Regions from separate parts of the Novosphingobium sp. BL-S-19 genome, predicted to be linked through region 3. Evidence: predicted binding sites of a transcription regulator. Region 3 holds the regulator's gene; each other region holds the start of a gene.
What was found. The regulator LexA, encoded in region 3, represses DNA repair genes until DNA is damaged. The targets are predictions, from matches to a motif close to GTTCCNCNCTTGTTCT.
Positions count from the first base shown of each region.

Region 1: ACZ1JV_RS16145 (ImuA family protein) is a predicted target of LexA. The motif match lies at 1,588-1,603, and genes of this name have one in related genera.
Region 2: ACZ1JV_RS14665 (ATP-dependent helicase) is a predicted target of LexA. The motif match lies at 2,002-2,017, and genes of this name have one in related genera.

Region 1 covers NZ_CM145498.1:1,676,573-1,680,699, reverse strand. The annotation lists gene ACZ1JV_RS16150 (Y-family DNA polymerase) at 1-876, opposite strand, end outside; gene ACZ1JV_RS16145 (ImuA family protein) at 791-1,552, opposite strand; gene ACZ1JV_RS16140 (SOS response-associated peptidase) at 1,815-2,486, shown strand; gene rlxS (relaxase/mobilization nuclease RlxS) at 2,543-4,127, opposite strand, start outside.
Region 2 covers NZ_CM145498.1:1,352,128-1,356,254, reverse strand. The annotation lists gene ACZ1JV_RS14685 (pseudouridine synthase) at 1-357, shown strand, start outside; gene rsmD (16S rRNA (guanine(966)-N(2))-methyltransferase RsmD) at 354-929, shown strand; gene ACZ1JV_RS14675 (hypothetical protein) at 954-1,208, opposite strand; gene ACZ1JV_RS14670 (hypothetical protein) at 1,296-1,904, opposite strand; gene ACZ1JV_RS14665 (ATP-dependent helicase) at 2,021-4,127, shown strand, end outside.
Region 3 covers NZ_CM145497.1:1,181,646-1,185,772, reverse strand. The annotation lists gene ACZ1JV_RS05150 (hypothetical protein) at 1-223, shown strand, start outside; gene moaC (cyclic pyranopterin monophosphate synthase MoaC) at 220-702, shown strand; gene ACZ1JV_RS05140 (molybdopterin molybdotransferase MoeA) at 702-1,922, shown strand; gene lexA (transcriptional repressor LexA) at 2,035-2,733, shown strand; gene ACZ1JV_RS05130 (ComEC/Rec2 family competence protein) at 2,897-4,127, opposite strand, start outside.

The DNA.
Region 1 (4,127 bases), on a different replicon from region 3:
AAGATCGAGCCGGCGCGCGCCGAGCCCCGCCTCTTCCAGCACTTGGCAGAGCGCGTCGACCAGTTTTCGGATGTAGCGCGCGATCGTCTCCGGGGCGCCGATCGGCTCGGCGAAGCGGCGCTCGACTTCGATCTGCCGCGGCGCCTCGACCGGTTCAAAGGGTTCAGACAGCCTCCCATAAATCTGGTCGAGCCGCCGGCCGGGATCGGAACCGAACCGCAAGGCGAGTGAAGCCCGCGGCATGGCCTCCAGCTCCGCAAGCACCTCGATGCCGAGCGCGGCGAGGCTTTCGATCGCCTTGGCCTCCAGACGAAGGGCCGCGAGCGGCAGGCGCGCGACCGCTTCGACAAGGTCTGCCGGATCGATTACGGCAAGTCCTTCGCTCCGCAACATCTCGCCGCCGAACCGCGCCAGTGCATGGGCCGCTCCGTAGGTCGGCGCGCAGACGGCGCGCGCGTCGGTCTCCACTTCGGCGAGCCGGCGCAGCATGTCGGCAAGCAGGCCCCTGGCCCCGCCGTGGCTATGGGTTGCCCCCGTCACGTCGAGCATCAAGCCGTCGGGCGGATCGAGCGCAATGAGCGGCGAGTATTTGCGCAGCGACCAGACCGCAAGGCGCTCCAGCGCCTCATCGTCTGCGTCGCGGTCGGCATCCATGATCAGCAGATCGGGCACCAGCGCCTGCGCCTGGGTTAGCGCCATGCCCACGTGTAGGCCGAGAGCGCGCGCACGCGCGCTCACCGCAGTCAGCACGCGGCGACGGCCTTCCACGTCCGCCAGGACCAGCGGCGCGTCAGGCGGCGGTGCTTGCCGCCCAAGCCTGCGCCGCAGCCGGTCGATCGGCCAGGTCGGCAGGAAGAGCGAGACGACCTGTCCCATCACAGGATTCCAGAAGAAAATCGGCGCTCTCGCCAGCCCGGCACCGGATGAGCTCGACGAACCAGCGCGGCCGCCCGACGCCGGGGACCGGCAAGACTTCGGACGGGACCGCCGTCACTCGCCAGCGCGTCGCGGCGGCCGTCGGCTGCCCGAAATCGGCCGCATCTTCGCGCCTCCGCCAACGGCGCAGCGCGATCCCGATCGCGCCGCTGTTTTCCGCAGCCAGCAGCAGGCGGCGAGAGACGGGCATCGAGAGCCGCGACACTTCGGCAACCACACCGCCGAGCCCGCCATGGCGCAGCCCCTCCTCGAAGCAGGCGAGCACTGAAGTCTCATCCTGCGCTTCAAGATAGATGACACGGTCAGGATCGAGCCCGGCCTGGGCAATGGCCGGCGCGAAGAGATCGGCCTTGGTCATGCACCAGAGGATCTTGCCTTCCACGCGCGCCATGATCCCAGCCGCAAATAGGGCAGCAGCCGCGCCGTCGGTAACCCCTTCAGCACCGCCCGCCACTTCATGAAGACTGCCGAGCGCGAGACCGCCTCCCGGCAACCGGGAATCGATAGCATCAAGCTCGAAAGGCAAAACATGGCACACACGCCTGTCGGTGCCCTCGATCTCGGCAATCCGGGCGCGCAGCGCATCGATACGTGAGGGCGACCCTCGATCTGTCATGAAGGGCCTCCTTGTGGCTCTGTGATGGGAATTATGTTCGCATTTTGTTCCAATCCGCCTGCGTGTCAATGGCCTCGCCAGTGACCGAGCTCCCCGGAGCCACCAAGCCAAGGAATACCGGAGGAAATTCACTTCCTTTCGGAGAACAGCGCGGCACGGAACACCAGGCGTTGGAGCATAGACGCGGCCGCGACGGCCCGAATCGATACTGTGCCCAGCCCCTTGGCCAGCAGGCGAGGTTGCCTTACTTTCCCCTTCCAGCATTCGCGAAAGGAGCGGCGCCATCTGCAATCTCTACCGCCTGACAACGCCTGCGGACGCTGTGGCTAAGCTGTTCGATGCGGTGCCATCTCCGGGTGCGAACTATGCAGCGGAAATCTACCCCGGCTATCCGGGGCTCGTTGTCGCGGATGGCCGGGTTCAGGCAATGGCATGGGGCTTTCCGCGCAAGAATGTCAGCAAGAAGACGGGCGCCCTTCTGAAGCCGACCAAAGTGAACAACGCGCGCGACGATCAGATTCGAGGCAATCCGATGTGGGCCGAGAGCTTTCACGAGCGCCGTTGCCTGATCCCGGTCACAGCCCGGGCGGAAGCCGAGGGGCCCGGCGGCAGGATGACGCGAACCTGGTATTCACTTCCCGGTGGCACGGACTTCGCCGTTGCAGGCATCTGGCGCCCGACTATCGAGTGGGGAGACGCCTATTCGATGGTCATGGTGCCGGGCTCGGAGCAAATGTCCGACGTTCACGACCGCATGCCAACGATCCTGCGGCGCGAGGATTGGGAGCAATGGACCTCGGGAACCTCGCAGGACGCGTTTGAGCTTTGCCGGACCTGGGAAGGCGAGCTGATCGTCGACCGCACGCCTGAGCTCTGGTTCAAGGCGAAGCCAAAACCGGGATCGAAATCTGAACCAACGGGGCCGCTCCTCTAGCATGCTCATGCGAACGCGGTCCCTTTCCAAAGGCGGCCAGCGTTCGCCTTACCGGGTTACGAAATTCCCGGTCCGGATCTTCCGCGACCGAACTGCCAGTTGATCCCGGCCTCGCGCATGATCCCGCCCGCCTGCTTCCCGACCTGTTTTTCCATTACCGGCCGCCATGGAACGAGCGTGAACTCGCGGCTCTTTTCGATCAGTGCGAAGCGGCCGGAAACAGCATCGATCCGTCTGGTCAGCTTACCCTCGATCCGCTCTCCGATCTTCGCTTCTGTGAAGGTCTTGCCGAGTTCATCGGAAAGGCCTTCCGAAATCCGCAAAAGCTCTCTCCGCTGCAGCACGGCCAAAATGCTGCGCCCGACCCGAGTGCTGCCTTCCTGGAGCAGCCCTTCATGGACCAACCATTGACGCCGGGCATCGAGCGCAACGCGCACCTCGCGCCCGAACCCGGTATCACGCATCTCCCGACCCGCAGAGCCGGCCAGTTCCCGGTCCAGCCATGACGCGCCCTCCACAGATGCGAGACGGTCTGGCGCCAAGGATGCCAGCACCTCAACGCTCACCGGCCGCGCTCGATGCTGCCTGGCCTCATAGCCTTCGACATGCGCCAGATGATCGGCACCGATCGACCATGTCCCATCGACGTCACGTTTCAGATCGCTGCCGCCTCGGCGTATCGCCTCCAGGCGGCGCAGGTGACCTTCGGCAAATTCTGCCGAAACCGATGGGTCGTGCGCCCGGTGCAACGCCGACGAATACCGCCCGCCATTAGCCTCAGCCACGGCCAGGATGGTGCGGTCCATCTCGCGAATCTGCGGTGGCCGGGCGGTCACCCGGATCGTCGCTCCGGCCGGCAAGACTTCGACCGATCCTACATTGCCGATCTCGACGTAATGGGAGCGTCCATCGGTGCCGTCGACGAGCAGGTAATGCCGATCCCTATGCTCGTCGGACAGGCCTCGCTGGACCACCCGGCCGATCAAGGTCGCGGATTCAGATGTATGAATTTGATGATCGCGCCGGTCGATCTTCGCGCGGGTCAATTCGCGCTGCATCAGGCGGATGATATCGCCTCGCTCACCCAACGCCCGGAGTTTCTCGTCTAGGCCTTCACCAAGCCGCCAGGATCCGCTGCCAAGATCTTCCGCCAATCCCATCTTGCCGAGCACGTTAAGCCGGCCGGTTTCAAGCGACTGAAAATAGCCGTCGCCCTGCTGGGGAACTACAAGCCGATCCGGCCCGACCCGCGCGAGCATGCGCCGGTCGATAACTGTCAGGCGCTCCTGGGTCACATCGTGTCGCAAGCGTTCCTCGATTTCGAGGTCGGTCCGCGGTCCCAGATCGCGCGTGATTATCTCGGCAGCGCGCTGACGAAGACCGCGCGAGATATACTCGCGGGCGATGATCAGATCCTTCCCCTTTTCATTCACGCCCCGCAGCACGATGTGGGTATGGGGATTTCCGGTATTGAAGTGGTCAACCGCAACCCAGTCGAGTTTCGTTCCGAGGTCATGTTCGACCTGTTTCATCAGCGTTCGGACATAGGGTTTGAGATCCCCATACCGGTCGCCGTCTTCGGCCGAAACAATGAAGCGGAACTGGTGTCGGTCGTCCTTGCTGCCGGCGAGAAAATCCTCA
Region 2 (4,127 bases), on a different replicon from region 3:
CAGAGCCAGCTTGAAGACCTGATCGAAGGCATCGAGATCGAGGGCGTGATCTACGGCAAGATCGACGCCAACATGGAGCGTCGCACCGGGCGCAACCAGTGGATCGAAATGACCCTGACCGAAGGCAAGAACCGCGAAGTGCGCCGCGTGCTCGAACATCTGGGTCTGCAAGTCAGCCGCTTGATCCGCATTTCCTATGGGCCCTTCCGCCTGCTGGACCTGCCCAAGGGTCTGGTCGTCGAAGTCAGCGAGCGCGAACTGGAGAACTTCCGCCGCACGCTGGCCCAGAACAACGCGAAAAACGCCCCGAAGGACAGTCCCAAGGACGGAGACGCCAGGGACGGAGACGAGGCATGAAGCCGGCCAATGCGCGGACCGGCCTGCGCATCGTTGCGGGCGAATGGCGCGGACGCAAGCTGGCGACGCCGGAGGGCGACACCACGCGCCCGACGGCAGACCGCACGCGCGAGACGCTGTTCTCTATGCTGGCGAGCCGCCTTGGCACGCTTGAGGGTCTGAAAGTCGCCGATCTCTTTGCGGGATCGGGAGCACTTGGGCTTGAGGCGCTGTCACGCGGCGCCGCGCACTGCCTGTTCGTCGATCAGGACCCCGGTGCAATCCGGGCGATCCGCACCAATATCGCCAATTTGCGCGCCCAGGGGCAGGCCGACGTGCGGGCAAGTTCGGTGATGTCGCTCGGACAGGCGAAGGAGACCTTGGACCTCGTCCTGCTGGATCCGCCCTACGATACCGGCGCTGGTGCCGTGGCGGTCGACAAGCTGAACCGGCTGGGCTGGATCGGCGAGCAGACGTGGGTCAGCCTCGAAACCGGGCGCGACGAAAGCGTGTCGATCCGCGGTTTCGAGGTCGAGTCCACGCGGGACGTCGGCAAGGCACGGCTGCACATCCTGCGCCGCGTCCCGGACTGATCGCCCGCTACTGATCGGAGTCGATTACTTCTTCTTGTGGCTGGACTTCTTCGGCGCACTGCGCTGCACGCCGATCTGGCTGGGATTGATGCAGCTGTCCTTGATCGTTGCCGAACAGACCTTGTAGGTCTGACCATCGATGGAAACCTCGGTCGGCCGGCCACGGCTGTCACGCGCGGTTACGTCGGCCTTCTGCGGCGCGGCGTCCTGTGCGATGGCAGCGGCTCCAAGCGGGGCCGCGACGGCGGCAGCAGCAAGTATAAGCAAGTAGCGGGACATCCGGATTTCTCCATATGATGAAACGAACCCCGCACGGTGAAATACACTGCGCGGGGTTCGGTTCCAACTATACTTTTACAACGACAATCAGACTCCGCCGCGATTGCGGCAATTGTCCGTCACCGTCTTGCTGCACTTCGGATAGGTCTTGTCCATCGCCGTTGCCGGCGGCGGCGTCAGCGCGCCCTTGTAGGGGCCGCCCTGATAGCTCTGGTCCGCTGGCATCGCGGGGGGCACCGATTGTGCCGCCATCTTGGGATCGGGTACGCCCGTGGTCGGCATCCCCTCCCCCGGCGGATTGGCCTGCCCGGCCGGGGTCGACGGCTTCTGGCCGTTGAGTTGCTGGGCAACCGCGTTCCAGGCGATCTGCTGCTGTTCCGGACTCATCTTGTAGATCTGGCCGCGCTGGTCGGGCGTCAGCGCCCAATAGCCGCGCTGCTGCTCACCCGTGAGGTTCCAGAAATAGGCTTTGTATTCCGGCGTCCACGTATCGTAGTCGGCCTTCATATCGGCGGGCCACGAATCGTACGTCGCCTTCTGCTCGGCCGTCATCGCGCCGGAATCCGAGGGCGCGGCTGGAGCCGGCGGAGCTTCGGGAGTTGGTGCAGGGTCGCCCACGGTGCTTTGGGCAAGGATGGGGCCGGACAGGGCGGCCAGCGAAAGTGCGGCAGCGCCGGCCAGAAGTTTCACACGCATGGCATCTCTCTCCATGTCTATCGCTATGCAAAGGCGACGCCCGGTGCCGGGGATTGTTCCGAAGATGCGACGAAGCGGCCTTGCACCGCGATGCCCCGTTCCCTAGATGTTCACGGGTGAACGATCTGCAATCCTCTCAGCCTGATGCCTCTTCCGACCCGTTGATCGAGGGGCTGAATCCTCCCCAGCGCGAGGCGGTGCTGACTACCGAAGGCCCGGTGCTGATGCTGGCAGGGGCCGGCACGGGGAAGACGGCGGCGCTCACCCGCAGGCTGGCGCACCTCGTCCGCAGCCGCCTGGCCTGGCCCAGCGAGATCCTCTGCGTCACGTTCACCAACAAGGCCGCACGCGAAATGCGCGAGCGTGTGGGCCACCTGATCGGCCCCGCCGTCGAAGGGATGCCCTGGCTCGGCACCTTCCACGCGATCGCCGCCAAGATGCTGCGCCGCCATGCCGAACTGGTGGGGCTGCAACCCAACTTCACGATCATCGATACCGACGATCAGCTTCGCGTCCTGAAGCAGTTGATTCAGGCCGAAGGGCTGGATGAAAAGCGCTGGCCCGCCCGGCAACTGGCCGGTTGCATCGATCGCTGGAAGAACCGCGGGCTCAACCCCGCCGATCTCGATGCCGGCGAAAGCGAAGCCTATGCCAATGGCCGCGGACAGAAGTTCTACCAGCTCTATCAGGATCGCCTGAAGACGCTGAACGCCTGCGATTTCGGCGATCTGCTGCTCCACATGCTCAACATCCTGCGCACCAATCGCGATGTGCTGCAGCAGTACCAGCAGCGCTTCAAATACGTGATGGTGGACGAATATCAGGACACCAATCAGGTCCAGTACCTGTGGCTCCGCCTGATCGCGCAGGAACGCAAGAACATCTGCGTGGTGGGGGATGATGACCAGTCGATCTACTCCTGGCGCGGCGCGGAAGTGGCCAATATCCTGAAGTTCGAGAAGGACTTTCCCGGCGCGAAAGTGATCCGGCTGGAGCAGAACTATCGCTCCACCCCGCAGATCCTCGCCGCCGCCTCTGGCCTGATCGGCGAGAACACGCAGCGCCTGGGCAAGACGCTGTGGACCGAGCGCCATCCCGGCGAAAAGGTGCGCGTGATCGGCGTGTGGGACGCGCCGGAGGAAGCGCGCCGCGTGGGGGACGAGATCGAGCGGTTGGAACGCGAAGGCGCCCCGCTCGACCAGATCGCCATCCTTGTGCGCGCGCAGTACCAGACGCGCGAGTTCGAAGACCGGTTTATCTCGATCGGCATGAAGTACCGCATCGTCGGCGGCTTCCGTTTCTATGAGCGCGCCGAAATCCGCGACGCCCTCGCCTATCTGCGCGTCATCGCGCAGCCGTCGGACGACCTTGCGTTCGAGCGTATCTACAACGCCCCGAAGCGGGGCCTTGGCGCCAAGGCGCTGGAGGCACTGCACACCCTCGCCCGCCGCCGGGGCATTCCGCTCGCGATGGCCGCGATAGAGATTGCCGATACCGACGAACTGCCCGCCCGCGCGCGCAATACGTTCCTGTCGCTGATGCGCGATTTCGCCCGCTGGCGCGACCTGTCGGGCACCGAGAACCCGGCCGATCTCATGCGCACCGTGCTGGACGAAAGCGGCTATACCGACGCGCTGCAGGCCGAAAAGACGCCAGAAGCGGCGGGCCGCCTCGAAAACCTCGTCGAACTCGCGCGCGCCATGGAGGAATATGAAAGCCTCGGCGATTTCCTCGAACACGTCAGCCTCGTGATGGACAACGATGCCGCCGCGGACGAGGAAAAGGTCACGATCATGACCATGCACGCGGCCAAAGGGCTGGAGTTCGACAATGTGTTCCTGCCCGGCTGGGAGGAAGGCGTGTTCCCCTCGCAGCGGGCGATGGACGAAGGCGGGCTTGCCAGCCTGGAGGAGGAACGCCGCCTCGCCTACGTCGCCATCACCCGCGCGCGGCGCAAGTGCACGATCCTTCATGCCGCGAACCGCCGCATCTATGGCCAGTGGACCAGCTCCATCCCGTCACGCTTCATTGCGGAGCTGCCGGACGATCATGTGGATGCGGAAACCACGCTATCCGGCGGCGCCTCGCTCTGGCGGGCGCAGTGGACGGAAATGGCCGATCCTTTCGCCGAAGTGGCCCGCGCGCAGCCGGCTCGCACCTTGACGCGCGGCCCCGGTTGGCAGCGCGCGGCGGCGCAGGAATACGATCCCAAGCCGCGCCGCA
Region 3 (4,127 bases):
ACGAAGGAATCCGGCCTGCCTGACCGATCTTGCGGAATTCGCCTTGCGGTTCCTGTCCTACTGTGACGAAATCTGCCATCGCAACGCCATGACCAGTCGCCCGTTTTTCGTTGAAAGCGCAAAAATTCGCCAGTTCGGTGCCTTCCGCTATTTCACTTCAGAACCGTGTCAACTGTGTCAACCGACCTGTCACCTTGCAACGCACATGAGCCGCCCGAAATGACCAAGAGCCTCACCCACATCGATTCGGATGGCACCGCCCGCATGGTGGATGTCGGCGCCAAGCCGGATACCCAACGCCTCGCCATCGCATCCGGACTCATCACCATGACGCGGGAGGCGCTCGACGCGATCCGCGCCGGCAATGCGCCCAAGGGCGATGTGCTGGGAACGGCCCGGATTGCGGGGATCATGGCGGCAAAGAAGACCTCCGACCTGATTCCGATGTGCCATCCGCTGCCGCTCGACGCGGTCAACGTCGACTTCCGTTTCGAGGAAGACGGCATCCGCGCGATCGCCACGGCCTCGCTCACAGGCAAGACCGGCGTCGAAATGGAGGCAATTACGGCAGCTTCCATTGCCCTCCTGACGATCTACGACATGGCCAAGGCACTCGACAAAGGCATGGTGATCGGCGCGATACGGCTGATCGAAAAGCGCGGCGGCAAGTCCGGCGTGTGGATCGCGGCAGGCGCGATCTGATGGCCCGGCAGCCCATGCTCTCGCTGGAAGATGCCCAGGACCGCCTGCTGCAGCTTGTCGAGCCCACGCCGGTCGAGCGCGTCGATGTGCCCAGCGCCCTCGGCCGCTATCTGGCCGAACCCCTGGTTGCCCGGAGGACTCAGCCCGCGCGCGACATTTCGGCAATGGATGGCTACGCGGTTGCGGAAGGCGATACCGCCGGGCCCTGGCATGTCGTGGGCGAAAGTGCCGCGGGGCATCCTTACGAAGCCGCCGTCACGCCGGGGCAGGCCATTCGCATTTCGACCGGCGCCCTGATCCCTGCCGGCGCAGGAGGAGTCATCCTTCAGGAAGATGTCACGCGCGATCAGCATCGCGTCACCTTGACCGGCGAAGGCCCCACCCCGCTGCACAAACATATACGCCGCCAGGGTATGGACTTCCCCGAGGGGCGGGAAATCCTGCCGTCCGGCACCCGTATCGGCGCCGCCCAGGCCGCACTCGCGATCGTGGCGGGGCACAAGCACTTGCCGGTTCGAAGGATACCGCGCCTTGTCGTGATCGACAGCGGGGACGAACTGGCCGTGGATCCGGAATGCTGCGAACCGCATCAGATACCCGCCAGCAACGGCGCCATGCTCGCCGCGATGGGCCAAAGCCTTCCGGTCGCGGTCGACAGAATCGGCCCGGTGGGCGACGATCTCGACGCCCTGATCCGCGCCTTCGAATCTGCCGGTGACGCGGATGTCATCGTTACCAGCGGCGGCGTTTCCGTTGGCGATCATGATCTCGTTCGTCCCGCACTCGAAGCATGGGGTGCCGATCTGGATTTCTGGCGCGTGGCAATCCGGCCGGGCAAGCCATTGCTGGTGGCGCGAAAAGCGCGCGGCCAGCGCGCGCAGATCGTGATCGGATTGCCGGGGAATCCGGTCTCCAGTCTCGTAACCGCATACCATTTCATGTTGCCGGCTCTTCGCGCGTTGCTCGGCGCCCGCAGGCCTGCACAGATGCCGTTGCTGACCCGCTTGGCCGACGCCTTGCCGCCCAGCGGCGATCGACGCGAATTCGTGCGCGGCCTTTGGGATGGCGAAACCGTCAGCGCCCATAGCGTGCAGGACAGCAGCGCCTTGGTCTCTCTGGCCACAAGCAATGTTCTTATCGATCGCCCCGGCAACGCCCCCGCTGCCAATCGCGGGGATACGGTTTGGGTATACTTGCTCCAGAATGGCGGTATTGCTTGACGCTACCGGATTCGTTGCTTAATTGTTCCCTCATTGTTCGCGAATGAACCTCCATGTGTTCTTCGCGAAGGGAACAGACCGCCAATCTCGGCGAAGCAGGTGAGGCAGCCAGATGTTGACGCGCAAGCAGCACGAATTGCTCCGGTTCATTCAGGTTCGCCTTGAAGAAAGCGGGGTCTCGCCCAGCTTCGAAGAAATGAAGGATGCGCTGGACCTCAAATCGAAGTCGGGCGTTCACCGGTTGATTTCGGCGCTGGAGGAACGCGGCTTTATCCGTCGTCTCCCCAATCGGGCCCGCGCCCTTGAAGTGCTTCGCCAGCCTGACGATGTGACCAATAAGGCCCCTGCTGCCGCCGCCACGCCTGCGACACCGCGAGAAGCGCCCGCTGCACTGCGCGCGGCTCCGCGGGCTCCGGAACCGGCCAACGACGTAATCGAGATACCGCTACACGGCCGCATCGCCGCCGGCGTTCCGATCGAGGCAATCGAAGGTCAGGCGACGCTGCCGGTGCCGGCAGCCCTGCTGGGCTCGGGAGATCATTATGCGCTTGAGGTTTCCGGTGATTCGATGATCGAGGCCGGTATTCTCGATGGCGATCTGGCGCTTGTTAAGCGCACCGACACGGCGCGCGATGGGGAAATCGTGGTGGCCCTCATCCGCGGTGAGGAAGCCACCCTCAAGTATCTCCGCCGCGAAGGGCCAAAGGTTCGGCTCGATCCGGCGAACGCCGCATACGAGCCCCAGATCTACGGCGCCGGGGAAGTGCAGGTTCAGGGCAAACTCGCAGGCATTTTGCGCCGCTATCACTGACAAGGGGTACGGACCCGATCGCCGGACTGGCATCGCTGCACAGGCTCGCGACATTCTTGGGGTGTTTTCCAATCGGGTGAAAACACCGGATGGTTCGGAAAACGGGATATACGGGAGTTGGAGGGGTTGATCCGAGGCAGTCGGATCAACCCCTCCAAATATCTCACCAGCCGTGGCTACCATGGCTTTGGGCCACCGTTCGCAGCGCCTGACCTTCCAGATCTATAACGATCCCGCCCGTTTGCTTCAGCATGGGACGATCGATTTTCAGCCATCGCGGCTTGCAGCTTTGCGGCAGCGAGCGATCGGCAATGACGATATCCGCGCGGCCGCAGGCCCGTGCCAGCGAAGGGATCGGCACATAAGCATCGCTGCGCGCGATCAGAACATGCCACATCCTCTCACCTCGCCGGAAGGCCGCCGCGCAAAAGTCGTTATTGCATCGGACCTCACGCTGTCCGGGCAGAGCGAGCGGCAGTTCGCGCTGCCCGGTAACTTCCAACATGTTGTCCAGCGCATAGCCGCTTCTGCTCTCACGCAGGATAGCCAGGCGCCCATCCCCCACCGTCATGCCAATGTAATGGCCGTCACCACTCACCAGAATGTCGGGAGGACCGATCAGCGCCAATCCGGCGACACCCGCAAACGCCGGAACGAGACCGAGAAAACGCACCTTCCCCGACCATAAGGCCAGCCACAAACCGCCTGTGACGAACAGGAGAAAATGCCCCGCTCCCATCACCGGAAGGAGGCGAACCGCGCCGGGAATATCCGCAACGACGTGGGCAAGCTCAAGAAGGAGCGCAATGGCGTGGCCTGCAAGCCACCATACCGGCGCTCCAAGACCGACGACGTCGAGAAGGAGCGCAATGGCCACAAGGGGCATGACGGCGAAAGTCGTCAGCGGAATGGCCACGAGATTGGCCAGCGCGCCAAAAACGCCTGCACGGTGGAAATGATAAAGGGCAATCGGCATCAGAACCAGGTCGATCGCGACGCCGGTCACCAGCATCAGCGCTGCCGACCTCAAGACTCGCATCGGCACGCTTTCATCGCGTGGCGCCATCCAGCGACGCACCGGCGCTGCCTTCGCCACCGCGATCAATGTAAGCACCGCCGCAAAACTCATCTGAAAACTGGGACCGACGATAGCCTCAGGCCACAACACCATGACGAGAAACGCCCCGGTCGCCAGCATTCGAACCGACAACGCTTCACGCCCCAGCAACATCGCGCCCAGCACCAGCAGGGCGCCCGCGCAAGAGCGGACGGTGGGCACCTGCGATCCCGTCAACAGGGTATAGCCGATCCCCGCCAGACCACCCAAGGCCGCAGCCACCACCGGCAGGCGCCATCGCAGTGCGATCGCGGGGGAAAGCGCCAGCAAGCGAATG